Regions from separate parts of the Paenisporosarcina sp. P4_B8 genome, predicted to be linked through region 3. Evidence: riboswitches for the same ligand, from Rfam matches in the RefSeq annotation. Region 3 holds a riboswitch; each other region holds the start of a gene.
What was found. A riboswitch is a leader RNA that binds a small molecule or an ion and turns the genes downstream of it on or off. The one in region 3 is predicted to bind S-adenosylmethionine.
Positions count from the first base shown of each region.

Region 1: another riboswitch for S-adenosylmethionine. It lies ahead of AC1DSK_RS05995 (methionine ABC transporter ATP-binding protein); the one in region 3 lies ahead of AC1DSK_RS10595 (methionine ABC transporter ATP-binding protein).
Region 2: another riboswitch for S-adenosylmethionine. It lies ahead of metK (methionine adenosyltransferase); the one in region 3 lies ahead of AC1DSK_RS10595 (methionine ABC transporter ATP-binding protein).
Region 4: another riboswitch for S-adenosylmethionine. It lies ahead of AC1DSK_RS00675 (O-acetylhomoserine aminocarboxypropyltransferase/cysteine synthase family protein); the one in region 3 lies ahead of AC1DSK_RS10595 (methionine ABC transporter ATP-binding protein).

Region 1 covers NZ_JBFUHX010000004.1:151,511-159,200, reverse strand. The annotation lists gene sufD (Fe-S cluster assembly protein SufD) at 1-138, opposite strand, end outside; gene sufC (Fe-S cluster assembly ATPase SufC) at 154-933, opposite strand; gene AC1DSK_RS06015 (YuzK family famiily protein) at 1,231-1,380, opposite strand; gene AC1DSK_RS06010 (hypothetical protein) at 1,717-2,247, opposite strand; gene AC1DSK_RS06005 (MetQ/NlpA family ABC transporter substrate-binding protein) at 2,691-3,515, opposite strand; gene AC1DSK_RS06000 (methionine ABC transporter permease) at 3,569-4,237, opposite strand; gene AC1DSK_RS05995 (methionine ABC transporter ATP-binding protein) at 4,230-5,255, opposite strand; SAM riboswitch class I at 5,506-5,613, opposite strand; gene AC1DSK_RS05990 (thioredoxin family protein) at 5,671-5,979, opposite strand; gene AC1DSK_RS05985 (toprim domain-containing protein) at 5,992-6,333, opposite strand; gene gcvH (glycine cleavage system protein GcvH) at 6,522-6,902, opposite strand; gene AC1DSK_RS05975 (arsenate reductase family protein) at 6,977-7,336, opposite strand; gene AC1DSK_RS05970 (acyl-CoA dehydrogenase family protein) at 7,612-7,690, opposite strand, start outside.
Region 2 covers NZ_JBFUHX010000013.1:11,292-18,981, forward strand. The annotation lists gene AC1DSK_RS12650 (NUDIX domain-containing protein) at 1-475, shown strand, start outside; gene AC1DSK_RS12655 (alpha/beta hydrolase family protein) at 414-1,199, shown strand; gene AC1DSK_RS12660 (hypothetical protein) at 1,203-1,652, shown strand; gene AC1DSK_RS12665 (hypothetical protein) at 1,670-2,110, shown strand; gene pckA (phosphoenolpyruvate carboxykinase (ATP)) at 2,151-3,737, opposite strand; SAM riboswitch class I at 3,935-4,058, shown strand; gene metK (methionine adenosyltransferase) at 4,259-5,455, shown strand; gene AC1DSK_RS12680 (gamma carbonic anhydrase) at 5,692-6,210, opposite strand; gene AC1DSK_RS12685 (alpha/beta hydrolase) at 6,314-7,114, shown strand.
Region 3 covers NZ_JBFUHX010000010.1:279-6,793, forward strand. The annotation lists gene AC1DSK_RS10585 (aminotransferase class I/II-fold pyridoxal phosphate-dependent enzyme) at 553-1,716, opposite strand; gene AC1DSK_RS10590 (carbon-nitrogen family hydrolase) at 1,802-2,596, shown strand; SAM riboswitch class I at 2,685-2,793, shown strand; gene AC1DSK_RS10595 (methionine ABC transporter ATP-binding protein) at 2,863-3,876, shown strand; gene AC1DSK_RS10600 (methionine ABC transporter permease) at 3,866-4,537, shown strand; gene AC1DSK_RS10605 (MetQ/NlpA family ABC transporter substrate-binding protein) at 4,556-5,389, shown strand; gene AC1DSK_RS10610 (iron-containing alcohol dehydrogenase family protein) at 5,405-6,515, shown strand, end outside.
Region 4 covers NZ_JBFUHX010000001.1:125,437-133,126, reverse strand. The annotation lists gene metX (homoserine O-acetyltransferase MetX) at 1-961, opposite strand, end outside; gene AC1DSK_RS00675 (O-acetylhomoserine aminocarboxypropyltransferase/cysteine synthase family protein) at 978-2,267, opposite strand; SAM riboswitch class I at 2,385-2,502, opposite strand; gene AC1DSK_RS00670 (glycerol-3-phosphate acyltransferase) at 2,642-3,292, shown strand; gene pepT (peptidase T) at 3,481-4,707, shown strand; gene AC1DSK_RS00660 (ABC transporter ATP-binding protein) at 5,011-5,835, shown strand; gene AC1DSK_RS00655 (IucA/IucC family C-terminal-domain containing protein) at 5,838-6,506, shown strand; gene AC1DSK_RS00650 (hypothetical protein) at 6,631-7,377, shown strand; gene AC1DSK_RS00645 (ATP-binding protein) at 7,611-7,690, opposite strand, start outside.

The DNA.
Region 1 (7,690 bases), on a different contig from region 3:
TGGTGTTGGCATAGGCAGATTTTCTGCCGCTAATAAAGCTTGTACACGATATTCAGCAAACCAAGACGGTTCTTGCTTCGCCGTTGAATAGGAGCGTACATCTTGTTCGGTTAATGCCAATTTTGTTTCAACCGTCATGTGTATGTCTCCTCCTTACGCTTCTTGACCTACAGTTTCGTCTTCAATTCCTAATTCTTCTTTAATCCAATCGTAACCTTGTGCTTCTAGTTTATGAGCAAGTTCCGCTCCACCAGATTTCACTACACGACCTTGCATCATTACATGTACATGATCAGGCGTGATGTAGTTCAATAAGCGTTGGTAGTGAGTGATGATTAAACAACCGAAACCTTCGCCACGCATTTGGTTGATTCCTTTAGAAACAACTTTAAGTGCATCGATATCTAAACCAGAGTCAATCTCGTCAAGAATCGCGAATTTTGGTTGAAGCATCATTAATTGAAGAATTTCGTTGCGTTTTTTCTCTCCGCCTGAGAAACCTTCATTTAAATAGCGTTGAGCCATATCTTGGTCCATTTCTAGATATTCCATTTTCGAATCAAGTTCACGGATGAATTTCATAATTGAAATTTCATCACCTTCTTCACGGCGTGAGTTGATAGCTGAGCGTAAGAAGTCAGCATTCGTTACACCAGTGATTTCACTTGGGTATTGCATTGCTAAGAAAAGCCCCGCTTGAGCGCGCTCATCCACTTCCATTTCCAGTACATCTTCACCGTCTAAAGTGACAGAACCAGAAGTTACTTCATATTTCGGGTGACCCATGATTGCTGAAGCTAAAGTAGATTTACCAGTACCATTTGGTCCCATGATTGCGTGAATTTCGTTTGTATTAAGTGTAAGGTTCAATCCTTTAAGAATCTCCTTACCATCAATGGCAACGTGAAGATCTTGAATAACTAAAGTCGACATTTTATAACCTCCATAATGTATAAATGAACGGAAAAAACCATTCTTAATTTATTATCATTCTAATCTTAACCGAATTATCGACCCCTTGCAAATCTTTTAAACGGCCTATTAAATATATGAAAATCGTTTAACACAATTGAAATCGACTAATATCAGCATGATTTATCATATACTATCATTCACTGTTTTTCATTTTCAATAAAGCAAATCTAATTGAGAATTGATTTCACTAAGAAACGACAAAAAAAAGCCAATGAACCTAGGCTCACTGACTTTTGCTACTCTTTATTATACTTCTCAATGTGCTTGACGCTCTAAACGAGCCGCGACTTGTTGGCCAATTTCATGATCACGCTCACGTTGCATTTCAATCTTAATTCGTATATCGGCGTTGTTTTGATAATCAACCAATCCAACTCCATGTGCGCTTCTGAATGCTTGGTCCATACGTTCTGTGTAGGTAAAATCTAGTGATTGGATAGTGAATCATTCCTTTCAAATTTTCAACCTACTGTTGTAAGTTGTAATCCTTCACATTTGTATATATACCCACTGGTCACACTTTTAAACAAAAAATCTCATAACTTTTATTTTTGTTCGATTCTATTTCCACGGACGAACTGGATAATCTCATCATATTGGCTCTGGCCGAACAAGCGGCAAGCGCATATGTACAATTTACAACGAGATTGTTAATCAGCTCAAAAAAAAAAAAAAGTTCGACCGAATTAACGGAAGAACTTTTTTGGAAAACATCCAACAAATCAAGCTAAGATTTGCTTCTTATAAAGAAACTTCATTAAAAATACTTGAACCAACCAAACCGATTTCTTCAAGGACAGCATTTAACTCTTTATCAGCTTCCTGGAATTTTGCATTTGCTTCATCTAATTGAACTTCGCCTTTAGAAGCTAACGCTTTTGATTTCATTGTGTAAGCTTCTTGAATTTTAGAAAGTGCACTGTTAATTGCTTCTTGTTGCTTTGTTAAGGTTTTAGGAACTTCCAACGCTTCTACTTTTGCTGATGCATTGTCTGCAGAAGCTTTTGCTGCATCTTTCATCGTTTGAAGATCGGCACCTTCAGGAAGTGTTGCTTCACCCTGTGCATCTTCAAAAGCGTTTAAATCAGCATCAACCTCATTAATTGATTGAGAAATGGATAAATAAAACTTCATCATATCTGCTGCCGGATTAGCTTTTTCTTCAGTCTTTGCAGCTCCGTTTGTTGTTTTTTCTGGCTTCTCTTCTTTATCAGATGAACATGCCGCAAGAACGATTGTAAGTGAAGTAAGTAGTAGTAATAATTTTTTCATCATTAAATCTCCTTTATATGTAGTCAATTTGCATCATTATCCTACCATAACAATATTCCCAATGTAAAGGCTATACAAAATAGTCGGAACACATTGAAAATTATGATTCCAAAGAGCTACTTTCATTAGTTTTTTCACGTAAAAGTCGATTCACGATTAACATGGTGATGCCCCATCTCCATTTATATTTGTTGCCAATTCAAAACTATCCTGTGCTATGTAATGTACAATCATTAATGTAATCATCGTTTGGATTAAATCCTAACTCGGTATGACACTCATTTAATTTGGAGTAACATGAAATTTAATCGGCATCAAATACCATTTAATCGGGTTCACCCAATAATACCCACAAAATAACCACCTTCAAGTTACTGGGTGACTAAGTATTCTCTTCCGAGAAATAGAAAAGACGCCGGTTTCCCGACGTCCATAGGATTACTTTATTTAACTGGAACGACCGAGCCGCCCCATTCATCTAAGATGAAATCTTGAATTTCTTTAGATTTCAATACTTCAACTAATGCTTTAATTTCTTTATTTTTTTCATTACCAGCTTTCACAGCAATGATATTTACGTATGGAGATTCTGAGTTTTCAATAGCGATTGAATCTTCCAATGGGTTCAACCCAGCGTCGATTGCGTAGTTTGAGTTGATTAACACCGCATCGCCTTCTTCATTTTCGTACATTTGTATAAGTAGTGCCGCTTCGTATTCTGCATCAAATTCTAAGTTCTTCGGATTGTCTACAATATCTTTTACTTCTGCCGTTGTCTTATCAATGCCTTCTTTCAATGTGATTAGACCCTCAGCTTCCAACATTGATAGGATACGACCATGGTCAGCAACTGAATTACTGATCAGTATCGTTGCTCCTTCAGGAAGTTCATCCAGAGTCTTATATTTTTTGGAGTACACACCGATTGGCTCAATATGGATACCTCCAGCATTGGCAAAATCATAGCCATGATCGGCCATTTGAGCTTCGAAGTAAGGAATGTGCTGGAAGTAGTTTGCATCCAAATCGCCATTTTCCAAATCCTCATTCGGTAAAATGTAATCTTGGTAAGTTTCAATTTTAAGTTCAATACCTTTTTCTTCAAGCAACGGTTTTGCTTGTTCCAAAATTTCTGCATGGGGTACGTTAGATGCTCCCACTACAAGTTCTTTACTGTCTCCACCTGATGATGAGTCAGCTCCTCCGCCACATGCCGCTAGAGTGATTGCACTTGCCGATAATAAAATTCCTGCTACAAATTTCTTCATCATTATCTCTCCCTTTTTTTGTTTATGTGATCGAGCTTTCACCCGAAAGCACCTTAACGTTTGTCTGTTTTTGTTGTAATCGAATCTCCCACCCATTGGATGATAAAGACAATTAGTAAAATGATAATTGTGGAAACAATCGTTACATCTACTCTACTGCGTTGGAAGCCTTCTAAAAATGCGAGTGTTCCAAGACCGCCCGCTCCAATAATTCCTGCCATCGCGGTATAACCTACAAGGGCAATTGCTGTAACGGTCAGTCCTGAGATTAATGCAGGCATGGACTCCGGAAGAAGCACTTTCCAAATGATTGTGGAAGTTTTAGCACCCATTGAGCGAGCAGCTTCAATTACACCTTTATCTATTTCACGTAATGCAATCAGGACCATGCGCGCATAAAATGGTGCTGCTCCTATGATTAGTGCCGGTAATGCAGCATTTGCCCCACGAATCGTACCGAGTAGGAATTTAGTAAACGGTATCAACAAAATAATTAAGATGATAAACGGAATGGATCTGAAAATATTAACGAACGCCCCTGTTAACCAGTACACTATTTTATTTGCCCATAATTGACGAGGGCTAGTTAGAAACAACAAAATTCCAAGTGCAAGTCCGATTATGAAAGTTAAAACGGTAGCCATTGAAGTCATATATAACGTTTCAAGTGTGGCTTCCCACATTTTTTCCCAATCCACATTCGGTAGAAGGTTTTCAATCATGTGAAATCACCTCCGTATGAACATCTTGTCCATGTAAATAATCAATCGCTTGGTCGATGGCATTTGAATCACCGTCGATTTGTAAATATAACGTTCCATATGCACCATTTTGAGTTTGTGCGATATTCCCTTGAACGATGTTAACTTCCACTTGATATTGCTTAATTAATCTTGATAGAATCGGTTGCTCCGTTCTATCTCCGACAAAAACTAGTTTCACAAGCTTGCCTGAGGGATATTGCTCTACCAAATGAGCAATCGTCTGGCTGGCTGACTCCGGACCATTTACCTGGGCAACAAAGCGTTTCGTAATGGGTTGTTCAGGAGTTTGGAATATTTGAAGTACACTTCCCATTTCAACCACTTTTCCAGCTTCCATGACCGCAACCCGATGACAAATTTTACGGATGACATGCATTTCATGTGTAATCAGGACAATTGTCAAACCCAACCGTTTGTTGATATCTACCAGTAGTTCCAATATGGCATCTGTTGTTTCAGGGTCAAGTGCTGATGTCGCTTCATCACATAGCAGCACTTCAGGATTATTGGCAAGGGCACGTGCAATTCCTACCCGTTGCTTTTGACCACCGGATAATTGGGAAGGGTATGCTTTCTCCCTGCCTGTCAATCCAACTAGTTCGATTAATTCTTTTACTCGTTCTGAACGTTGCGTTTTGCTAATCCCTGCAATTTCTAATGGGAATGAAATATTTTCCTCGACTGTCCGCGACCATAGTAAGTTGAAATGTTGAAAAATCATGCTTACTTTTTGTCTTGCACTACGAAGATCTTGTCCTGAACTGGACGAGATTTCGTGTCCATTTACAGTGACACTACCTGAAGTAGGTTTTTCCAAGCCATTTAATAATCGGATCAACGTACTTTTTCCGGCTCCACTGTAACCGATTATGCCAAAAATCTCTCCTTGATCAATCGTCACATTCACGTCATCTACCGCTATGAGTTGTCCATTAGCGGTTTCAAACCGTTTTGATAAGTTTTTTAATTGAATCATATTCACTTCACCTCTGAATTTATAACGCATTTTATTTGTTTTCTTTATCGTGCATTTGCGCTGGCTGCAAGTTTCGCATGAGTCAACAAGTTTTAAACCACTTACCTGCTCTCAAGCTTAACGCGCGCAAATAAACTCTTTCATTTCATTTAATATCAACATCATTTTATTGAAATATCCTAAAAAAATAAAAATCCCTTCCGCAGACAAGCAGAAGGGACTAATGCACAATTATATACGTTAGACCGTTCTCTCATCTGTCAAAGCGAATTCGCTTTGAGTGATTTGGCACCATTTCACAAATTGTGACGGTTGCCGGGCTTCATAGGGCACTTCCCTCAGCCTCTCTTTATAAGAGTTTACGATATTAAGTTTTTAGTTACGAATGATAATGTAACACGTTCAAATGCGAACGTCAATTATTTTTTTGCAAACGATTATAGAGATAGGGAACTGATTGAAAAGCATAAATTTTTTCAACTAATTGACCATTTTCCGCAATGAGTAAACAAGGGACGCTTTGGATTTGATAATCGACCGCTAAACTTTCTACATAGTTCAAGTTTGCTCTCCCTATTTGCAAATCCGGCAAAAGTTCTTCCACAACGTCCATCATTTTTGAGGCAACTTGGCAAGTTCCACACATGGGCGTATATAAATAATAAGCTGCCCTCTTTGCGTTTTGAGAATGATTTTCCCACTCCGCACGCGTCCATTCTTTCATTGTATTCATCCTTTAGGCAATAAATTCCGCTTTAACATCGATATTCGCTCCGAGCAACACAGTCGCTAGAACTTTCATTGGTGTAGTCGCAACTTCTCGGTAGGCTGGATCAGTATATAAATGAAGTGCTTCGGGAAATTCACGTTTAATGAGCGCACGTAATTTCTCTCCGGACTTATCAGCATCGACAAATACATAAATCTCCAACTGATCGTAGGGGGCTAATATTTCTTCCAATCGCGTGGGGCTGACTGTTCCGTTCGTGCAGATAATTTCAACTGGCTCTGCAATAAGACGCAGAATCCGCTGTTTATCTGATCGACCTTCTACAATTATGACTTTATCAATTGGCATGGGATCACTCCTGGCTGTACTGACATAAAAGATTGTTTAAAAAGTTTTCTTGAAACGGAGTCCATCAGGTTGCAACTCTTCCCGATCACAAACCAATGCCACTCTTTTCAATATCCTGTTTTAAACTCGCTGTTATAATCGACATATGCAAAAAACGCCGAACAAATGTCGGCGTTCAACTAACGATTTTACTCTTGTGTCATTTCTTCGTATTGCTCAGCAGTCATTAATGAGTCCACTTCAGACAAATCTGTAGGTTCGACAACGATCATCCATGCATTCTCGTATGGAGATTCATTCACGAATTCAGGACTGTCTTCCAATCCGCTGTTCACTTCAACTACTTTACCACTGATTGGTGCGTATAGCTCAGAAACTGTTTTAACAGATTCAACACTGCCAAATGGTTCGTTCGTTTTGATTTCGTCGCCTACTTGTGGAAGCTCTACGAATACAATATCACCAAGCTCAGATTGAGCGAAGTTAGTGATGCCGATGCGTGCTTTTCCATCTTCAACTTTAACCCATTCGTGTTCCTCAGAGTAGCGTAATTCTTTTGGTGTGCTCATTAATACCCCTCCAAATATGTAATATATTCAACTTCAGTTTGACATAATCTTTCCTTAAAAACAAGAACAGAAAATCAGCTTTTCCAATTCACAGTAAAATCCGACTCCTTAAAACCTACTGTGGCTTTCAAGCCGTCCGTCACAAGGGGTCTCTTAATGAGCATCCCGTCTGAAGCAAGCAATTCATATTGTTCTTCATCTGACATCGTCGGCAGTTTATCTTTTAAACCAAGCTCCCTGTATTTCATTCCACTCGTGTTATAAAACTTCTTAAGCGGCAACCCACTTGTCTCTACGATCTTTTTCAACTCTTCCTTTGAAGGGGGAGTTTCCACAATATGTACATCATGATACGAAAGACCTTCGGAATCCAACCATGCTTTAGCCTTTTTGCAAGTACTACATTTCGGATATCCATAATACGTAATAGCCATCATTAAACCTCCTTATCATCATTTTAACCAGTCTATCAAAAAATAAATCCGAACACCTCATCAGAAGCGTTCGGATTTTTTATACTACGTTTTTCTTTGCGTCAATCAAAATATTATCACTTGTTTATATCCAGTAATGAAGGAAGTTTTCCTTAGGTTCATCGAAGAACCTATCGGTGATTTTTAGTATTAATAGTTTTCTTAAAATACAAACAAGGCGAAGTGGCAGAAGCACTTCGCCTTGTTCAATAATAGGGTCAAATATCGAGATTTTATTAAACTACGTATTTCTCAGCTTCAATCAATTTAACCGAAGCTTCACGTTTTTTGGCAATTACATTATAAGGAGTAGAG
Region 2 (7,690 bases), on a different contig from region 3:
GTTATCATTTGAACCAAATGCCTTTTTAATTCCTACCACACATGTACTCGTGCTAGCGAACAGGCAGAACCAGTGGTTGCTAACAAAACATCCACAAAGAGGGATTGAATTTCCCGGTGGAAAAGTAGAATCAGGCGAGACGTTAGAACAAGCAGCAAAACGGGAAGTATTTGAAGAAACAGGCGCACAACTTTCAAATTTAATATGGTTTGCAGAATATATGGTGCATGAGCGTAAGCCTTTTTGTAAGGCGGTTTTCCGTGCAACAGTTGATTCAATTGAAAACAATAGTGAACGATTTGAGACTGAGGGACCTGTATGGATGACGATACAGGAGTTTTTCAAATCAACTAATCTTAGTTTTCATATGACAGATGACGGAATGCGAAAAATGTTGGAACAGGTGATGTTAGATGAAAGTAGACGGAACAATTGTACACAGACTTCCGTATCCAAGTCCAAATCCACAAGTTAAATTAACGGAAATTGTCTATTGGTCATGTGGATTCAGGGTAAAAGGGTTACTCGCGGAGCCACGCAAAGAAGGCAAGTATGAGGGAATCCTCTATTTACGTGGAGGTATTCAAAACATTGGTATGGTTCGATCTGCTCGAATTGCTCAGTTTGCCACACAAGGATTCGTGGTGTTTGCCCCTTATTATCGTGGGAACAGAGGCGGCGAAGGTAGAGATGAATTTGCTGGGGAAGATCGGTTTGACGCTACCAATGGAGTAGAAGTATTAAGACAGTTTATTTCAGTGAACCGTATTCATTTGTTTGCATTTTCTCGTGGAGGAATTATGGCTTTATGGACGGCTGTTCTGCGTTCAGATATTACATCGGTTGTCACCTGGTCAGGTGTGTCAGACATGGTTCTCACCTATGAGGAACGTGAAGACATGCGTAGAATGATGAAGCGGGTGATTGGTGGTAATCCTACGAATGCACCTGAGGCATATGAACTTCGTCAACCACTCAAACATGTCAGTGCTATTGATGCCAAAATTCTAATTATCCATGGACGAAAAGATGGGAATGTCGGAATTGAACATGCCTTACGTCTCGAAAAAGCACTCATCGATGGAAATAAAAATTTTGAGACTTGGTATTTTAAAGATTACACACATTATTTCCCTTCGAAAACCAATAGACAAACTGTCAGAGATTTAACGGACTGGATGAAACGACAAGGGGATTAATATATGAAACATATCCGAATTCATTTAAAGACTAGCAGTACTGCTAACAAAACCTCTGTCCCTAATGATACGTCATATTGGAAAAAGCTTTGGGATTCATATACGAGTGAATATGCTTCAGTGGAAATTCTATGTTGGCAGGAAGAAGTGCATGATATTGAGGAATTGACCAGACTCTCTGCACATTCTGTGAATCAAGGACTTGTAAAATCGTTTACAATTACATTGGACGAAGAAAACTGTAACTATTTACGTAATCATTCGATTGATGCAGACGGTGGTTTAAAATGGTTCACTATATTCTTTTATAAAGAAGATATTCAAATGCTTGAGATAGCACAATATGGTTCAGAAATTGTATTATATGGAGTAAATGAGAAAGAAGCGGAAGAATTTGAAGCGCTATTCCCTGAAATCGAGAACGCGGAATACTTCAAAGAACACCTCATGTAAGCAGAGGAGGGTGAGGCATGGGAAATTTACATATAATATACGACTCTTTATTACTAACCAGTGAAACCAACAAGCTTAGGAAGAGTATTAGCTATTGGTTTCCGTTAATGAATGAGGTACTTCCAGTGTTTACAGAAGTCGAAGTGCATTGTCGTGAAGATGAAAAAGAAGCAATTCTTAAGATTAAACCTTTCGCTCATACCATTCGATATGGAAGTGGATTGGTCATTTTTACAATGCCTCTAAATCAGAAGCTAAAAGACTTGCTGCTGTATGGGGTAAATGAAGGACATACCAGGATTCCCTGGTATACATTAGTATTCAAGAGAAATGGTGCACATATTTGTACTGTTAAATATCACGGATCTGAATTGTTTTTCTACCAGATAACGAAAGAGGATGCTAAAGAGATAGAATCTTACTTTCCCGAAGAGACAGTTTTTGAATATACGAAGTAAAAAAATGGCCTGCACATGAAGTGCAAGCCATTTTTTTATTCTAGATAATCGGACCGCCTTTAGAAATAATCTCTTCAGACACTGATCCGAATTTAATGAAGTTTTCACGGAATCGATTAGCCAGTTCTTGAGCTTTGTTATCGTATGCTGCTGGATCCGCCCATGCATCGCGTGGGTTTAATACGTCAGACGGTACGCCAGGTACTTCTTTAGGAATAGCTAAACCGAATGCTGAACCTTTATCCATTTCAACATTATCTAATTTGCCTTCCAATGCAGCACGAACCATCGCACGTGTATAAGAAAGTTTCATACGGCTACCAACGCCATATTCGCCACCAGTCCAGCCAGTATTTACAAGGAAGACTTGTGCATCATGCTCATCGATTTTGTTCCCTAACATTTCTGCATATACAGTTGCAGGAAGGGGAAGGAATGGAGAACCGAAACAAGTTGAGAATGTTGCTTGTGGAGATGTAATTCCACGCTCTGTACCAGCAAGCTTCGATGTAAATCCGCTTAAGAAGTGATACATCGCTTGTTCTTTCGTCAACTTACTGATTGGAGGTAATACCCCAAACGCATCTGCAGTTAAGAAAATGATGGTTTTTGGATGACCCGCTACAGAAGGATCAACAATATTGTCGATTGCTTGTAATGGGTAAGCAGCACGCGTATTTTCAGTTAACGAAACATTTTCGTAGTCGGGTATACGCGTTTCAGGATCCAATACCACGTTTTCCAATACAGAACCAAAACGGATTGCATCGAAAATTTGTGGTTCATTTTCACGTGTTAAGTTAATTGCTTTTGCGTAACAGCCGCCTTCAATATTGAATACGCCGTTATCTGACCAGCCATGCTCATCATCGCCGATTAATTTACGATCTGCATCAGCAGATAATGTTGTTTTTCCTGTTCCGGACAATCCGAAGAACAAAGCAACATCGCCTTTTTCACCAACGTTTGCAGAACAGTGCATCGGTAGTATGCCTTGCTCAGGAAGCAAGTAGTTCATAATGGAGAAAATTGATTTTTTCATTTCACCGGCATACTCAGTACCACCGATTAAAATGATGCGTTTTTCCATTGACACAATGATAAACGTTTCGGAACCTGTACCATCGATTGCAGGATCTGCTTTGAAAGTCGGAGCATAAACGATTGTGAATTGTGCTTCATGCGATGCCAACTCATCTTTAGTCGGACGAATGAATAATTGGTGTGCAAAAAGGTTATGCCAAGCATATTCATTGATTACTTGCAATGAAAGGCGAGATTCTTTATCCGCACCGGCAAAGCCATTAAAGACAAATAACTCTTCTTTTGTTTTTAAATAGTTCACAACTTTTTTATATAAAGAGTTGAAAATTTCAGATGATATTGGTTGGTTTACTGAGCCCCAATCAATCTTGTCTTTCGAGCTATCTTCCACAACAACATATTTGTCTTTAGGAGAACGTCCTGTATATTTTCCTGTCACTACTTTTACAGCTCCAGTTGGTGTTAAGACAGCTTCTCCACGTAATGTTGCTTTCTCCACAAGTTGTGGGACTGAAAGTTGCACATGCACGTTTTGGCCATTTAACAAGTCGTTCAGCTCGTTCATCGTGTTCACTGAATTCATGTATATGTACCTTCCTTTATCGTATATTACCCTTATATCGGGTTAACCTTGATTCGAAAATTAGTATAACACATTACGCTTAATAATCTACACTAATAGCCTAATTAATTATATCTGATTTTCGAACATTTATATAGAACGAAAAAAATATTTGACAAGGCTTCATTAGTTTATTATGATGTAAAACTGAACGGATACTCTTATCCCGAGCTGGTTGAGGGGTCAGGCCCTATGAAACCCGGCAACCTGCAATTATGAACCAAGTAGTAATTGGCAAAGGTGCTGAACCTGAAACAAGGTGAATTCCTTGGATGATAAGAGTGAAAGGTGCCTATACATGAATACCTTTCCTCATGTATTTTACGTGAGAGAGGGTTTTTTTTATGACATCTCCCTTTATCCTCGTGTGCAGAAGCCCGAAAAGGCGGAAGGTTTTATTCAACTGAATAAGCTGGACATGGGAAATGAGTACCGTTTGAATTTTCCGAGAGCAATCTCGAAGGATATAGGAGGAATATTAAATGACAACTCGTCGTCTATTTACATCAGAATCAGTAACAGAAGGGCATCCGGATAAGATTTGTGATCAAATCTCAGACGCAATTTTAGATGCTATTTTAACTGAAGATCCAAATGCACGTGTTGCGTGTGAAACCACTGTAACAACAGGTTTAGTGCTTGTTGCCGGTGAAATCACAACATCTGCATACGTGGATATTCAAAAAGTGGTACGTGAAACAGTTCGTGAAATCGGCTACACACGTGCAAAGTATGGTTTTGACTCAGAGACTTCTGCAGTATTGACTGCAATCGATGAGCAATCTGCTGATATCGCAATGGGTGTTGACAGAGCACTGGAAGCACGTGAAGGTTCGATGACAGATTCAGACATCGAAGCAATCGGTGCAGGTGACCAAGGTTTAATGTTCGGTTTTGCTTGTAATGAAACACCGGAATTAATGCCTCTTCCAATTAGTATGGCTCATAAGTTAGCTCGTCGTTTAGCATTAGTTCGTAAAGAAGAAATTCTTCCATACTTACGTCCAGATGGCAAAACACAAGTAACTGTAGAATATGATGAAAACAATAAACCGTTGCGTATTGACACAATCGTTATTTCTACTCAACATCACCCAGAAGTAACACTTGAGCAAATTCAACGTAACTTGAAAGAACATGTCATCAATCCTGTCGTTCCGGCAGAATTAATTGACGAAAATACAAAATACTTCATTAACCCAACTGGTCGCTTCGTAATTGGTGGACCACAAGGGGATGCTGGTTTAACTGGTCGCAAAATTATCGTTGATACTTACGGTGGATACGCTCGTCACGGTGGCGGCGCATTCTCTGGTAAGGACGCTACGAAAGTTGACCGTTCAGCAGCATATGCTGCACGCTATGTAGCGAAAAACATCGTAGCAGCAGGACTTGCTGACCGTTGCGAAGTTCAACTTGCATATGCAATCGGTGTTGCTCAACCAGTATCAATTGCAATCGATACTTTTGGTACAGGTACAGTAGAAGAATCGAAACTTGTTGAAATTGTTCGTGATTCATTCGACCTTCGCCCAGCTGGAATCATCAAAATGTTAGATCTACGTCGTCCAATTTACAAGCAAACAGCTGCTTATGGACACTTCGGTCGCACAGACTTGGATGTACCATGGGAGAAAACAGACAGAGCGGCTACTTTGAAAGAAAAAGCAGGCGTTTAAGAGTGAGAAGCCATTCCGGGGTATGACCTGGAATGGCTTTTTTGTTGGAAATTAGTGGGAGGAAGGGTTGAATCAGCTGTGAACCGCAATAAATCCAGTTGAAAGGGAACAAAGTGCATTCGTACAGGAAGAATCGAAGAGTGAACGGGAACAAATCAATTTGAACGGGAATAAATCTAAGAATGCTTTAACATATTAAAAGGACCGGGCTCAATTACCCGGTCCTTAATATCCGTTTACTTTTGTTTTTGCATTTCCTTATAAATCTGTCCTTTTTCAGCATATTCTCTCACAATACGTTCCATATCTAGTTTGTCTTCAGCGTTCAATTCACGAACCACTTTTGCCGGACGTCCCAATGCAAGCATACCTGGGGGAATTACTTTACCGGGAGGTACCAAGCTGCCTGCACCAATAAATGCACCTTCACCAATCTCTGCGCCATCCAGCACAATGGAACCCATGCCAACTAATGCTCCTTTTCGTACGGTACAGCTATGTAAAGTTACTTGGTGTCCGATGGTGACTTCATCTTCCAAAATTAATGGAGCGGCAGGGCTTTGATGAAGGCAACACAAATCTTGAATATTAACTTTTCGGCCGATTCGTGTCGCATTGACATCACCACGAATAATGGTATTAAACCAAATAGTGGACTCTGGACCGATTGTCACATCACCACTTATTGTGACATAATCAGCAATATAAACAGATGGGTCAATCATGGGTGTTTTATCATTAAATGGGTAAATCATTCTAAAACCTCGTTTCTTCTTGCCATATGCTTTCATTATACAAAAAAAGAGGAACTAAAAAAGGATGACTTCGTCGAATAAAGAAATAGAAGGAGCGATGATTATGTGGAAATGGGAAGCTGATGGACAGGCAAAAGCAGTCATCGCCATCGTACACAGCGCGTATGAACATCATCGTAGGTACGCCTGGTTAATAGAAGAATTCAGGAGTTCAGGATTTCATGTTGTAATGGGGGATCTGCCGGGGCACGGAGAATCGGCTCTCAATAAACAAGCACATGACGAGGATTTTCAATCGTATGGCACTTTTATCAATCACTTGATTGACGCTTCGCTTACATATAACTTACCCGTTTTTATTATGGGTCACGGGTTAGGTGCAACTTTACTCATGCAAGTGCTTCAGGAAAAATCAATTGAATGTGCAGGAATTATTCTGACATCTCCTTGGATGCATTTACATATTCATGCATCGAAACTTTCCAGTGCTTTAGCCAACATGGGGAAGCTTGCTGAAAACGTCAAGAGTACTCATGAAATAACCATTAAAAAACTGACAAGAAATTATGATGTTTATACGCAAGATAAAGACGATGAACTATATAACACGACCATTACTTTGAAGTGGTACAGGGAGTTGCAGCATTTGATGAAAGCAACAACCGCCAAACAAGAAAGCATTCAAAATGTTCCTATTTTGATGATGACTGCAGAGCGGGATAAAATTACGGATCCGACATTCGCAAAGAATTGGCTGCAAAAACAACAACTTTCTGAAATACAATACAAAGAGTGGAAAAATTGTTTCCATGATCTGTTCCAAGAGCCAGAACGAGAAGATGTGTTTTATTACACTAAGACATTCGTGAATAATGTGTTGCGTTCACTCGGATATGTGGTTTAAGACAAATAAAAGCCTTTCTAATGAAAAATTAGAAAGGCTTTTATTATGGATTTGTTTATGACTTCATTTATGAATTATGCTGATTTACAAGGATTTTTACAATCATGCGGTGCTTTAGATATAAATTATTCTGACAGAAAATTAGCCCCCTGTAAAAAAGGGAATCAATAGATTCCAAATTTCAAAACCTGAACATTTACGAATATGATAATTCTCTTTTAATAAAAATATTACAGCTTGTTAACGAAAAGAATATTAATTTAAAAATTTGAGTTCTTATCTTTTGCACTCTATCGAAAAAGATTGTGGTCGGCTATTTCTTTCGCTTTCCGCAGGGGTCTTCAGAAATAGCCAACCACCTTCCTACTGAAATATTTTGCTTAGACACGCTACAGAAGTGATTTCTGTTGATTGCAGTGGAGGCGGCGGCAATTTTAATAATAATATTTCTCTATATTTTTTAGAGTAACATTGCATTGCATGCAAAGCTTACTAAGCACAAAAAGAAGCAGTAAATCCTTTTTCAACCCTTTTGAAACGTGGATTTAAGAACGCTATGCCTTGCAAAAGTCGCAG
Region 3 (6,515 bases):
TTCCGAGGTGTCGGTTTTTTTGTGTTGTTTTTTAAACAGGAATCGAAGGTGTGCGAGAAAAGAGAGGTGCAAGTAGTTCGAGGAAACAAGGGGGCGAGTCTCGGAACGTATAACATACGTGAGAAACGAGAAGCCCGCAGATGACGAAGAAATGCGCAGTGCATCTCTTTTCGCAGCCTAGCGCCGATGGTAGTTGGGGGGGGCCCCTTGTGAGTAGGACGTCGCTAGGCAAATGAAAAACCGGTACATTCCGAGATATCGGTTTTTTGTATGTTGTTTTCTAAGGGTTTGAACAGGAGCGCAGCGGAAATAAAAATAATTAGTCTTTCTAGACCGTCACGTTCTTAAAAACTCAAGAACTAAATGGGTACCATTCCGCGTACGCTACATGGCTCTTTTCTGTGAAAGGCAGGCTTCTAAATAATAAGGTCTTATGAAAAATGAAGTTTAGATCAGCAAGTCTACTTTTGCAAAAGAACAACGAAAACACCTATCAACAAATGAAAGGTGTTTACGATAGTAATTAAATACTCATTCATTGTCACCACTTGCTCAAAAGATAGCCAGCTTACCGATCCGATCTACCGCTTCTTCCAAGCGTGGCTCATCAACTAATAACCCAACCCGAATATAGCCTTCTCCAAATTCACCGAAGCCATTTCCTGGGGCTACGGCTACGTCTGCTTCATTTAAAAGCTTGTCTGTAAATTCTTGGCTGGTATATCCTTTTGGAACGGGTAACCAAGCAAAGAATGAGCCTGTAGGGGCTTCTACTTCCCAACCAATCCGTTTACATGCGTTGATAAAGGTATTGCGACGGTTTTCGTAGCGCTCGACCAATGAGGAAACGCATAATTGATTTTCATTCAAAGCAGCGACTGCAGCATGCTGTATTGCAGGGAAAAGGCTGACGAATAAATGGTCTTGAATCAAGTTCAGGGCTTCAATCATCTCTTTGTTACCAACTGCAAACCCGACACGCCATCCTGCCATGTTGTAGGTTTTAGATAACGTATACATCTCAATTCCTATTTCCTTAGCTCCTTCAGCTTGTAGGAAACTTACCGGTTTAACGCCATCAAATCCAATGGCTCCATAGGCGAAATCGTGTGATACAGCAATTCCATTTTCTTTTGCGAACTCGACGGTTTGGTTGAAGAATTCAAGGTCTGCAGTTGCTCCAGTTGGATTATTTGGATAGTTAAGATACATGAGTTTTGCGCGTTCTTTCGTGTCTTGAGAAAGCATATTGTAATCAGGTAAAAAGTTGTTTTCGGCGACTAGTGGCAGTGTTTCATATTGAACGTCAGCCATGACGACTCCAGATAAATAATCCGGATAACCTGGGTCAGGCAGTAACATCAAATCTCCAGGATTCAGTACAGCAATTGGCAACTCCACAAGTCCAATTTTCGTTCCGAATAAAACCGCAACTTCTGTAGTTGGGTCAATCTCAACATTGTATTCTCTTTTATAAAAATCTGCTGCAGCTTCCTTCAATTCGCCAATTCCACGAAATGGCGAATATTTATGTGTAAGGGGATTTTCGGCAGCTTCTTGTAAGGCTTTTACGATGTGTGGAGGTGTTGGTTGGTCAGGATTTCCTTGACCTAAATTGATCACATCGCGACCCTGTGCCACTGCAGCTCCTACTTTTTGAACAAGTGAAGCAAAGAATTGTGGTGGTAATTGTTGAAGTTTCTTAGAAAGTTCCATGGTTTTTCCTCATTTTCTGAAATAGTTGCAATCATCAGCCAAATCTTATAATCTTTTGTGTATCTTGTCTACAGGGGGTGTACCCATGAAAATCGCATGCATTCAGCTCGACGTAGCGTTTGCCGAGCCTGAAAAAAATTTTTCCAACGTTCAAAAGTACATAAAAAAGGTCGCAAGTGAGGGTGCAGAGCTCGTTGTATTACCTGAAATGTGGAATACTGCCTATGCATTAACGGAGTTAGAACATCTTGCAGACGTCGAAGGGCAACGAACAAAAGAATTTCTTTCCGAGCTGGCCCGTACATATCATGTCCATATCGTAGGAGGGTCGGTTTCTACGAAAAAAGGAGACAGCTTCTACAACACAATGTACATCTATTCGAATGAGGGTAAGCTGGTGTCAGAATATGATAAAGCGCATTTGTTCCGTCTCATGGATGAACATCTATACTTAAAAGCAGGAAATCAATTAAATGTATTTTCATTAGGTTCTATTCAAGCAGGAGGGGTCATATGTTATGACCTAAGGTTTCCTGAATGGTTAAGGGCACATGCATTAGCCGGAGCGAAAGTGCTCTTCTTACCAGCACAATGGCCTGAAACTCGTATCGATCATTGGAGAATCTTGCTTCAAGCCCGTGCAATCGAAAATCAATGTTTTGTCATCGCGGTCAACCGAACTGGGAACGATCCGAACAATCAGTTCAATGGCCAATCCATGATCATTGCACCGTGGGGGAAAGTGTTATGGACTGGAGCTGATGATGAAGAGTACGCAATCATTGATGTTGATTTTTCAGAAGTTGAAGATGTACGTACTCGCATACCGGTATACGAGGATCGCAGACCTTCGCTATATGAACCTTTGTTTGAAAAATGAAAATAATTTTAAAAAAGTGTTTGACACGTGTATAAAAACATCGTAAGATTTACTTCAGCAACAAAACAACCAAACAACTACATATGGAAATTTATCAAGAGAGACCGAGGGATAGGCCCAATGACGTCCGGCAACCCCCAGCACGAGCTGGGAAGGTGCCAATTCCTACAGAATGATTTCATTCTGAAAGATAACCCAAAATCCATTTTTCGGTGCCTCTTTCATGATGAAAGGGGCATTTTTTATTTGGCAAAAAGGAGCTTGTGATGATAAAAATTAATGATTTATCTAAAGAGTACATAACGAAAAAAGGAACGGTTATAGGTGTTGATCGCGTAAATCTCACCATCAATGAAGGTGAAGTGTTCGGCATTGTCGGATACTCAGGTGCAGGCAAAAGCTCATTATTGCGGTGCATCAATCTGCTGGAACGACCAACAAGCGGACAAATTGAAGTGGATGGACTGGACCTCACAAAATTAAAAGGAGAAAAATTACGTAAAGCCCGCTTGAAAATCGGCATGATCTTTCAACACTTTTACTTGATCAGTCAAAAAACAGTTGCTCAGAATATTGCCTTCGCATTAAAGGCAGCTAATACACCAAGTGAAAAAATGGAGACCCGCGTTTTGGAGTTGCTAGAAATGGTTGGTTTGACAGATAAGAAAGATGTTTATCCGGCCCAATTAAGCGGTGGACAGAAGCAGCGTGTCGGAATTGCTCGTGCACTGGCAAACAATCCTTCCGTCCTGCTGTGTGACGAAGCGACTTCAGCGCTTGACCCGAATACGACCTTATCTATTCTGCGCTTGCTCAAAAAAATCAATCGCGAATTGAACATCACCATTGTGTTGATCACACACGAAATGAATGTGGTAAAAGAAGTATGTGATCGCATGGCCGTCATGCAAGATGGACGGGTGGTTGAAGAGGGAACGGTTTACGATATTTTCTCCAATCCAAAAGCAGAATTGACGAAAGAGTTCATCAGTAGCGTCGTATCATTCGAAGTACCCCAATCCATTTTGGATCAAGTCACTGGACGTATTGTGAAAGTGCTATTTAAAGGCAATGTGGCGGGAGAAGGTGTCATCTCGGATATGATTCAGAATTTTGATGTACGAGGTAATTTCTTGCATGGCGCGATTGAATACATTCAGGAAATACCACTCGGCTTGTTTTTGATGGAAATTCAAGGACAACCAGAAAATATAACAAGAGCCATCACGTATATGGAAGGACGAGGGGCGCAAGTGGAGGTGGTACGTAATGGGAATTGATATAACGCATGTAATTGAAATGTGGCCAGATATCCTGAATGCATTCGGGCAATCGATGTATATGATTGGGGTTTCATTAACAGTCGCAATCATTATTGGCTTACCATTGGGGATTGTGCTTTTTGTTACAGACCGTGGTTTATTTTTAGAAAATCGATTTGTCAAAGGAACACTCGGTTTTATCGTCAATATGGTGCGTTCCATTCCATTTATCATTTTGTTGGTAGCTCTTATTCCTTTAACCAAATTACTGGTAGACTCAACGATTGGTCCAGCAGCTGCAAGTGTATCATTGTCAGTTGCTGCAATTCCTTTCTTCGCCAGAATTGTGGAAACGTCTCTTCGTGAAATTGATAAAGGAGTGATTGAAGCAGCCATTGCAGTTGGCGCGACACCTTGGATGATCATCAAGGATGTATTATTGCCTGAAGCAAAAACCAGCATCGTGCAAGGCATTACGATGACAATCATTAGTTTAGTAGCATACTCCGCAATGGCGGGTGTGGTTGGAGGCGGCGGTATTGGAGACTTAGCCATTCGCTTCGGATATTACCGTTACGATGAAACAATCATGATGGTGACAGTTGTCATTTTAATTGTTCTCGTTCAAGTCATTCAGCAGCTGGGTGACTGGACGTCAAAAGCAATAGATAAGCGATAAAAAGGGAGAGAAACAGAGATGAAAAAAGTTTTATTAATGTTCATTCTAGTCTTAATGACAGCGGCACTTGCTGCATGTGGAGGAAGCGACAATGAGTCAAAAGGCAATGCTGACAACGACAAATCAGTGACATTAGGCGGATCAGCAGGTCCATATAGCGACATGCTCAATAAGGCAATCAAACCCGCTCTTGAAGATAAAGGATACAAAGTGAAAATCGTTGAATTCAGTGACTATATTCAACCGAATATAGCGTTGGACAATGGAGATATTGACGCAAATCTTTTCCAACACTCGATTTACTTGGAAAACTTCTCAAAAGAAAATGATATGGAATTGACAGGCTTGATTGCAGTGCCGACAGCACCAATGGGCATTTACTCCAACAAGTTCAAATCTGTTGAAGAGATCAAGGATGGAGCAACTATTGCCATTCCGAATGACCCGGTGAATGCAGCTCGTACATTATTAATCTTGCAAGACCATGGATTAATTGAATTAGACCCTAATGCAGAACCATTGAAGGCGTCTGAAAAGGACATTAAATCAAATTCGATGAACTTGGTGTTCCAACCAATTGAAGCTGGCCAACTTCCACGTGCAGTGGACAGTGCGGACTTAGCAGCTGTACCTGGTAACTTCGCTTTAGCGGCGGAAATGAACCTGCTGGATGCGATTTTGCTTGAGAACATGCCGGACCGATACCGCAACTTAGTTACTGTAACGACAGCTAACAAAGACTCACAATTAGCGAAAGATTTAATTGAAGTCGTGGAAGCACCAGAATTCGAGGAAATCATCGATGCGGAATTCGAAGGTTTCGGCAAACCAGAGTGGATGAAAAACCGTTAAGAGAGAAGGGTTTTTGTGGAAGACATCATAGTTCGGGGCGCACCAGCTGAATATGTTTGTAAAAGTGGTGTACTGAATGAATTAGAAGAGAAGTTACAGCTAAGAAGCATTCAGCGAGTACTTATTGTTTCAGGTGTGAAATCATGGAATGCAGCGCGCTATTACTTTCCAAATCTAAAAAGCATTCAGGTATCACATACCTTCTATAAAGGCGAGTGTTCACTCACTGAGATTAATAGAGTGTCTACGTTGGCACAAACTGATGGTGTGGATGCCATTATTGGAGTAGGCGGCGGAAAAGTATTAGACGTGGTGAAAGCGGCTGCTAGCGCTAGTAGAACGAAGTCAGTGTTAATTCCAACACTTGCTTCAAACTGCGCACCGTGGACACCACTAAGCGTTATTTATTCGGATGAAGGGGTTATGACACATTACGATGTGTATCCCATGAGTGTTGACATTCTTCTCGTCGAGCCGCGCATTTTAGTGGAAGCCCCAGCTCCACTTTTGATTGCAGGCATCGGTGACACGCTAGCCAAGTGGTATGAGGCAGACGTACAAATTCGGCGATTAACCCATCCCCCGGTTGCGCTGAAAGTCGCTCATCATACCGCTCGGCTGTGTGCTGAAGAAATGTTTGCTCATGCAGAAGAAGCCATTGCTGACGCGAAAGAAGCCCGAGTGTCAGAGTCATTTAAAAAAGTAGTGGAATCCATTATTATGCTAGGCGGCATGGTTGGTGGATTTGGTGACAAATTTGGTCGCATTGCAGGTGCCCACTCCATTCATAACGGAATGACCATTGCACCAGAGTCTCACGAAGCGCTTCATGGAAATAAAGTAGCTTACGGCATTTTGGTTCAACTGCTCCTAGAACAAAAAGAAAGCGAAGTGGAGCGATTACTGCCGTTTTATCATAAGCTGGGCTTGCCTACTTCACTTCGAGAATTAAATATTTCTGATACATGGATTGACGAAATTGCTGTGCACTCCACACGTGAAGAAGAGTCGATACATAACATGCGGAGTGAAAAGATTACAGCTACTGAAGTGGCACAAGTCATGCGTAACTTAGAGTCATTCCAACTCGTGAAAAGTCCGATTATGATTGAAGTAAAGACGAACC
Region 4 (7,690 bases), on a different contig from region 3:
GACCGAATCGTGTGTTGACCATGCAGAAATGATGATCAGGAACGAGATGCGCAAAAGAGCAAATGTCCTCAGGTGGATATAGTAAATCATATGTGAATGCTATGGTAATCACTTTTGCTTCAAATTGCTTTGCCGCAATTTCTATACCGCCTCTACCCCTTCCGATATCATGGGTATTCATTGCTCTTAACAAGGTAAGGTAGCTATTCGCATCAAAACGGTTAGCCAGTTTTACCCCTTGATATTTCATATAGGATTCGATTTCGAACAATCCATTGCTTCTGGTCTTTCTGGCAAAACGGTTCTTATGTAATTGTTCACTACGATAAGTGACCAGCCCCGCCATTCGAGCCGTTTCAAACCCCTTGATATCCGAGGAACAGGTATAGTTTCCATTGAGATAATTCGCATCCGTCTCAATTGCATGGATTCCAATGTAGTTAAAAGCAATACCTGTGTCACTTAGATAAGGGGTAACTGCTAAAGGAATAAGAATATCCATATCTTTTGGATAAAGTAATCCCCACTCCAGAACACGCATGCCACCAAGTGACCCACCAACTACCGCATGAAGCCGATTAATATCCAAAGCTAGTAATGCCTTTTTTTCCGCATGCACCATATCGCGAATTGTAATTGTCGGAAAGGATGATCGATATGGATTGCCTGTAGAGGGATTGATGGTCAACGGCCCCGTCGTACCCGAGCATCCTCCAAGGACATTCAGTGTAATAACTCGAAAAGAGTCGGTATCAATATTCTTTCCCGGTCCAATTAACCCGCTCCACCAGCCTGGTGTTTCCTTTGATCCAATGGCATATTGATTGCCAGTTAACGCATGACAAACCAAAACAACTGGTGCTTCTGGAGGACCAAGAGTTTCATATGAAAGTTCAACATGCTCAAGACATTCCCCAGACTCTAGTTGAAAATTCCCGATTGTCACACTTCCTGTTGCCATTAAATTCACCTCCACATTAAACCGTTACGACGGTGGCATGTTCTATTGCTTTCCCCAAATCGGCTACCAGGTCTTTCACAGATTCCAATCCTACTGATAGACGAATCAACTCTTCTGTTACACCCGATTGCTTCAACTCTTCACTGCTTAACTGTTGATGGGTTGTTGAAGCAGGATGGATAATGAGCGATTTTGCATCCCCTACATTAGCCACATGCGACCAGATTTGGACATGGTCGATAAGTTTTCGTCCTGCTTCTCGACCTCCTTTAATGCCAAAATTCACAATCGAGCCGTATCCATTCTTTAAGTACTTGTTTGCCAATTGATGAGATGGATGAGATTCGAAACCATTGAAACTTACCCATTCTACTGCCGGATGATTTGCTAAGTATTGTGCGACTTCAATTGCATTTTCATTATGTTTCGGTACGCGGAGATGCAATGTTTCAAGACCTTGCAAAAAAGCGAATGCATTATCCGGGCTTAGGCATGGACCGAAGTCACGCAGTAGCTGGACCCGCAGTTTAATCGCGAAAGCCACTTGTGGGACATCAATCCCGTAACGAAGGCCATGGTAGCTCGTATCCGGTTCCGTAAAGCCAGGAAACTTCTCGCTGTTCCAATCAAACTTACCTGCATCCACAACGACACCGCCAATTGACGTACCGTGTCCCCCAATCCATTTCGTAGCTGAATGAACGACTACATCCGCACCGAATTCAATAGGGTTGCTTCCGTATGGCGTTGCAAACGTATTATCGATAATCAACGGGATTCCGTTCTCGTGTGCAATGTCAGCTACAGCTTCTACGTCCAATACATGAAGGCTTGGGTTTCCTATGATTTCCCCGAAAATGGCTTTCGTTTTATCGGTAATGGCCCCGCGGAAATTCTCAGGATCGGTGGAATCAACAAACTTCACCGTGATTCCATACCGTGGAAGTGTATTAGCAAATAGATTGTAGGTCCCACCATACAAATTGCCAGCAGCGACGATTTCATCACCGGCTCCTGCTACATTCAGAATGGAGAAGGCTATCGCAGCCATGCCGCTCGATAGGGCTACCGCTGCTGTGCCACCTTCCAATAACGCGATTCGCTGTTCAAATACGTCCACAGTCGGGTTGCCGATGCGTGAATAAATGTGACCAGTTTCCTGCAAGGCGAATAAGTTTTGGGCATGTTCCGTATCTCTGAAAACAAAAGAAGTTGTTTTGTGGATTGGCACTGCACGGGAACCCGTGATTGGGTCCGGCTGCTGACCTCCGTGTAAAAGTAGAGTTTCCGGTTGAAGATTTGTCATTGTTTTCCCTCCTGGATTGTGTTTTAGATGGAAGCGTGGAGGCGAAAGAGGAGTTTTATGAACAGAAAAAAGCCCCGTCTTCGCTTAAGAAGAGGGGCTCACAAGTGCGTGTTCCTCCTCTTATCTTTCAGATCTCCACTAAAGAAATCTGTAGGAATTAGCACCTTTGCAAGTTAATCACTTGCCGGTTGCCGGGCATCGCAGGGCCTAGTCCCTCCGCCACTCTGGATAAGAGTATTTGATTCAGTTTTCCATCTTGAGAATCAGTATATGTTTAATATCCATAAATAGTCAAGAATTATTTATATAATTTTTTGAAACTTCTGCCAACACTTAAACGTTTAAAGAGTTAGTGAAAAAAAGGGGTTGGGAATATGAATCTTGCATTATGGGTGCTAATCACCTTACTATCAGGTTATTTAATTGGCTGTCTCCACGGTTCAAATGTGGCGCAACGGCTTTCTGGGGTGAATGTAAAGGAACAGGGAGTAAAGAATGCGGGGGCATCCAATGCCACTATTGTATTAGGCTGGAAATACGGGGCACTCGTCGCATTTATTGATATTGGTAAAGGAATACTTGCTATCGTCCTTTTGCGTCTTATATTCGAATCAACTGATCTTTCCTTGGAGTATCAATGGGTCCTATTATTTCTTGTGGGGGCATCTGTCGTAATAGGTCACAATTATCCATTTCAGATGCATTTTGATGGTGGTAAAGGAACGGCATCTGTTATTGGAGTGATGTTAGTACTGGATTGGAGAATCGGATTGGTTGGACTTATCTTGCTGATTGTCGTTTCATTGGTGACAGATTACTTATTAATCGGTGTACTGTTCTTATATATTACATATATCATTTTAGCCTTTTTGATTACAGAAAGTACTATGCCAATTGTCATAACCACCGCACTCTTCTTACTCGCATTATGGAAGCATCGCGAGAATATACACCGTTTGAGATCCGGGATGGAACCACGAGTTTCTTCGGTTATCAAAAAGAAAAAAGTGACTCACTCCAATTAATTGGGGAATCTATTTTTTATTCCGAATTTACTAAAAAGTCGTTAAAATTTCATTCGGCCAGAACAATCATTATTCCGTGAACCGAATGAAAGTGCTAAACTGAGGTAAGGGGTAAAGACTACTGGCCCGCATCATGTCGGTCAATATCTGCCCAACTCCGAACCAACTTTTCTAAGGGAGATGAAACCATGCAAGAAACATTAATCGAACGCCTTGTACGTTATGCCAAAATTGATACACAATCAGATGCTGAAAGCACCACTTGTCCATCCACACCAGGTCAATGGGACTTATTGCACGAACTAGAAAAAGAATTGTCTTCAATCGGAATGGAAGACATTTCACTTGATGACAATGGTTATTTATTTGCCACTTTGCCTGCAAATTCAGAACGTGAATTGCCAACAATCGGCTTTTTAGCTCACGTCGACACAGCAACTGATTATACAGGTAAAAATGTAAACCCTCAGCGTATCGATTGCTATGAAGGTGGCGACATCCGATTAAACGAAGAAACCGTTATGTCTCCTGACGATTTCCCGGAGCTTAATAATTATATCGGGCACACTTTAATAACAACTGATGGCACGACTTTACTAGGTGCCGACAACAAAGCAGGAATTGCTGAAATTATGACAGCTATGGAGTTTCTAATTAATAATCCAGACATTAAACACGGCAAACTTCGTGTTGCCTTTACTCCAGATGAAGAAATTGGGCGTGGGCCACATAAATTTGATGTTGAAAAATTTGATGCCAAGTATGCTTATACAATGGATGGCGGACCTCTTGGAGAACTTCAATTTGAAAGTTTCAATGCAGCTGGTGCTAAAGTTATCACACGTGGGACAAGCGTTCATCCAGGTTCAGCTAAAAACAAAATGGTCAACGCTCTGACCATCGCCATGAAGTTCCAATCTTATATGCCTGCAGATGAAGTGCCTGAGAAGACTGAAGGATATGAAGGATTCATCCACTTGATGAATTTCAACGGGCATGTAGAAGAAGCCAAATTGTCTTATATCATACGTGACTTCGACCGTGAAAAATTCGAAGCGAAGAAAGTATTATTTGAAGAAGCTGCTTCAAAAATCAAAGCAGAATACGGATCAAATGCAATTTCGTATGAACTGCATGATCAATATTTCAACATGGGTGAAAAAATTGAGCCTGTAAAAGAAATTGTCGACATTGCACATGAAGCGATGACGAATCTATCAATTAATCCATTAGTCATCCCAATTCGTGGAGGTACTGACGGTTCACAATTATCATATATGGGGATGCCAACACCTAATATCTTTACAGGTGGCGAAAACTATCATGGAAAGTATGAATACATTTCAGTCGATAACATGGAAAAAGCAACCAAAGTCATGATTGAAATGATTCAACTGTTTGAAAGACAAGCTTAATATTGCCATAAAAAAACAAGCATTGACTGTCCTCCTGACAGACTGTGCTTGTTTTTTTATGGAATTTCCCATGACATTGAATTTCCCAATAAACGTCACCTAATTTTGCACCTTCCGGCATATATTTTATGGGAATCGCAGAAAACATCATAAGTAGGTCATGATTACTTATCCTGCACCGACAACTTCACAATTTTGTAAAGACTTTTCCAGTAAATGATGAAAATCATTCTCATTAATTCTTTGTTTTATGGTATGATGTTTTAAGTGAGAACACCTATCAGTTAGATGGAGGTTACAATGATGCATACTGCTGTTAAAGCTGAATCCCTTTCAATTGGATATACTGATCATTTACTATTTGAAAATTTGAATTTACATATACCCCGTGGGGAAATATCCGTTTTTGTTGGCAGCAACGGCTGCGGAAAGTCAACATTGCTTCGTTCCATTGCACGTTTATTGAAACCGACAACCGGTTCTGTCCTATTGGAAGGAAAAGATGTTCACCGCATGTCTTCCAAAGAAGTGGCAAAAAAAATGGGCATACTGCCTCAATCACCCGTTTCACCAGAAGGTCTGACGGTTCATGATTTGGTGAAGCAAGGTCGTTATCCCCACCAGTCATGGTTGAAGCGCTGGACTGAAGAAGATACAGAAAAAGTGGAAGCCGCAATGGAAGCAACGCGAATTAGCGATCTTCGTGACCGCGCCGTTGATACATTATCCGGTGGCCAACGCCAACGTGCTTGGATTGCAATGACACTCGCTCAAGATACCGACCTCATCTTGCTTGATGAACCTACGACTTATTTGGACATGACGCACCAAATTGAAATTTTGGATTTGCTGTTTGAATTAAATGAGAAAAAAGATCGTACCATTGTGATGGTATTACATGATTTGAACTTAGCATCCCGATACGCCCACAATATCATTGCCATTAAAAATGGCGATGTCCATGCTCAAGGTAAACCGGAAGATATCATTACTTGTGATTTAGTTAGATCAGTATTTGGTATGGAATGCCAAGTTTCAAAAGATCCAATGTTCGGCACACCTCATTGCATCCCTTATGGTCGGGGACGCTGTGTAGTACCAGAATTACGAGTTTCTACAGGTGCGTAAGTATGAAGGATAGTCTTAAACAACTTTCTGTGTTTGTCGATGATGACCGTCAGCCCGTTATGACACTCGGTGAGGCTCATACTGCAGATGGCATAAACAGAATGCTTCAAACTGTTCGAGACATAACTGATGCACCAACGGATGCCGTTGCTGCATCTGTTTTTTTTCGCCGAATCGGTTTCTTGTTAGCAGCTCAATTCAATACGATTACGGTACACAAGCAAGTTTTTGCCGGACCTTTAAACCACATTGGTATTATTCAGGACGACTATACAATTAAGTTCACAGTACCAAGTGAAGGCTATATCAAAGTGCAAGATGAAGAACAAGCTTTACGATTCGTTCTGGACACCTATGGTCATCCTCTAGTTGAATTCTTTAGTCAACAGGCGAAGATCCCTAAGTTGATTTTATGGGAAAATATATGGGGGTACGTCATATGGGTTTACAGTCAACTTATTCAGGATGGTGTTACGGACGCCTCAACTAATCTGGAATTTTTGTTGCTAGAAAGCACCTGGAAACCGCAAATGAGGCGTTCACCTTTTAAGCAATTTTTGCAAAATCAATCAGTCCTTGATGCAATGAAAGACTATAAACGAGTTACATGTTGTTTATTAAAAGAAATGCCTAATACCAATAGATGCTCCTATTGCCCACACGCTGACTAAGCGTGTTTTTTTAATTACTTCATCTTTCCGAATAAATTTATTGTTCTACCCCCTTAAGATATTAATATATTTCGAAAAATGTATTAGCGTCTATGAGATGCAAATTTATTAAGAGGTGAAGAAAATGAAAAATTGGAAAAAAGCAAGCGCTGCTATATTAGCTGCAGGACTTATTACAACTTCTGCTGGACAAGTTTGGGCCAACGAAACTGAAAAAGTAGATTCTAGTTTAGAAGTTTCTCAAGACACTACTGTTACAGCTGAAGATTTAGAAATCGCTTCATTAGTTCCAACAGGTTATACTGCCAACAATATTTTTGCACTATCTAAAAACATTGAGAAAATTAGTAATCCAACTGCAAAAGCTGCATTGCAAAAAAACATTGATAAAGCATTAGCTAAATGGGCTGAGAAAAATGCTGAAACACCTGAAGTTCCTGAAGTAGAACTTCCTGAAACTCCAGAAGCTCCAGAAGCGGAACTTCCTGAAACTCCAAAAGTTGAAGTTCCTGCAACTGACGCTCCTGTAGTTGAAGCTCCTGAAACTGAAGTTCCTGTAGTTGATGAAGAGAAGGAATTAAATGAAAAAGCTACTGCTGCTCTAGCTAAAGCTGAAGAGAAAAAGGCTGCCGCTCTAGCTAAAGCTGAAGAGAAAAAAGCTGCTGCTCTAGCTAAAGCTGAAGAGAAAAAAGCTGCTGCTCTAGCTAAAGCTGAAGAGAAAAAAGCTGCTGCTCTAGCTAAAGCCGAAGAGAAAAAAGCTGCTGCTCTAGCTAAAGCCGAAGAGAAAAAAGCTGCTGCTCTAGCTAAAGCCGAAGAGAAAAAAGCTGCTGCATCAGAAAAAGCTGCAAAAGCAAAAAATGGTAAAGAATAATACTTATTAGAATAAATATTGATTAAAGTGAAAAGCCGATTATCCCGTTCATTAATCTGGTACAAATAACTAAATTAAGCATACAAAAATAGCCCAATTCGCATCCGAATTGGGCTATTTTAAAATGTCTATATATCAGCTTTGAATATGATTTGCACTCGCTTAAGCCAATCTTCCCTTGAGAAATTATCGTTTCTCTACATTAATTGGATTTGCAAATTAGTATTAGCTAGTTATGCTTTCAATAACGATTGGGTAATAGTAGGTAAAATTATTTCTATCGTTGTTCCCACATTTAATTTACTTTCAATTG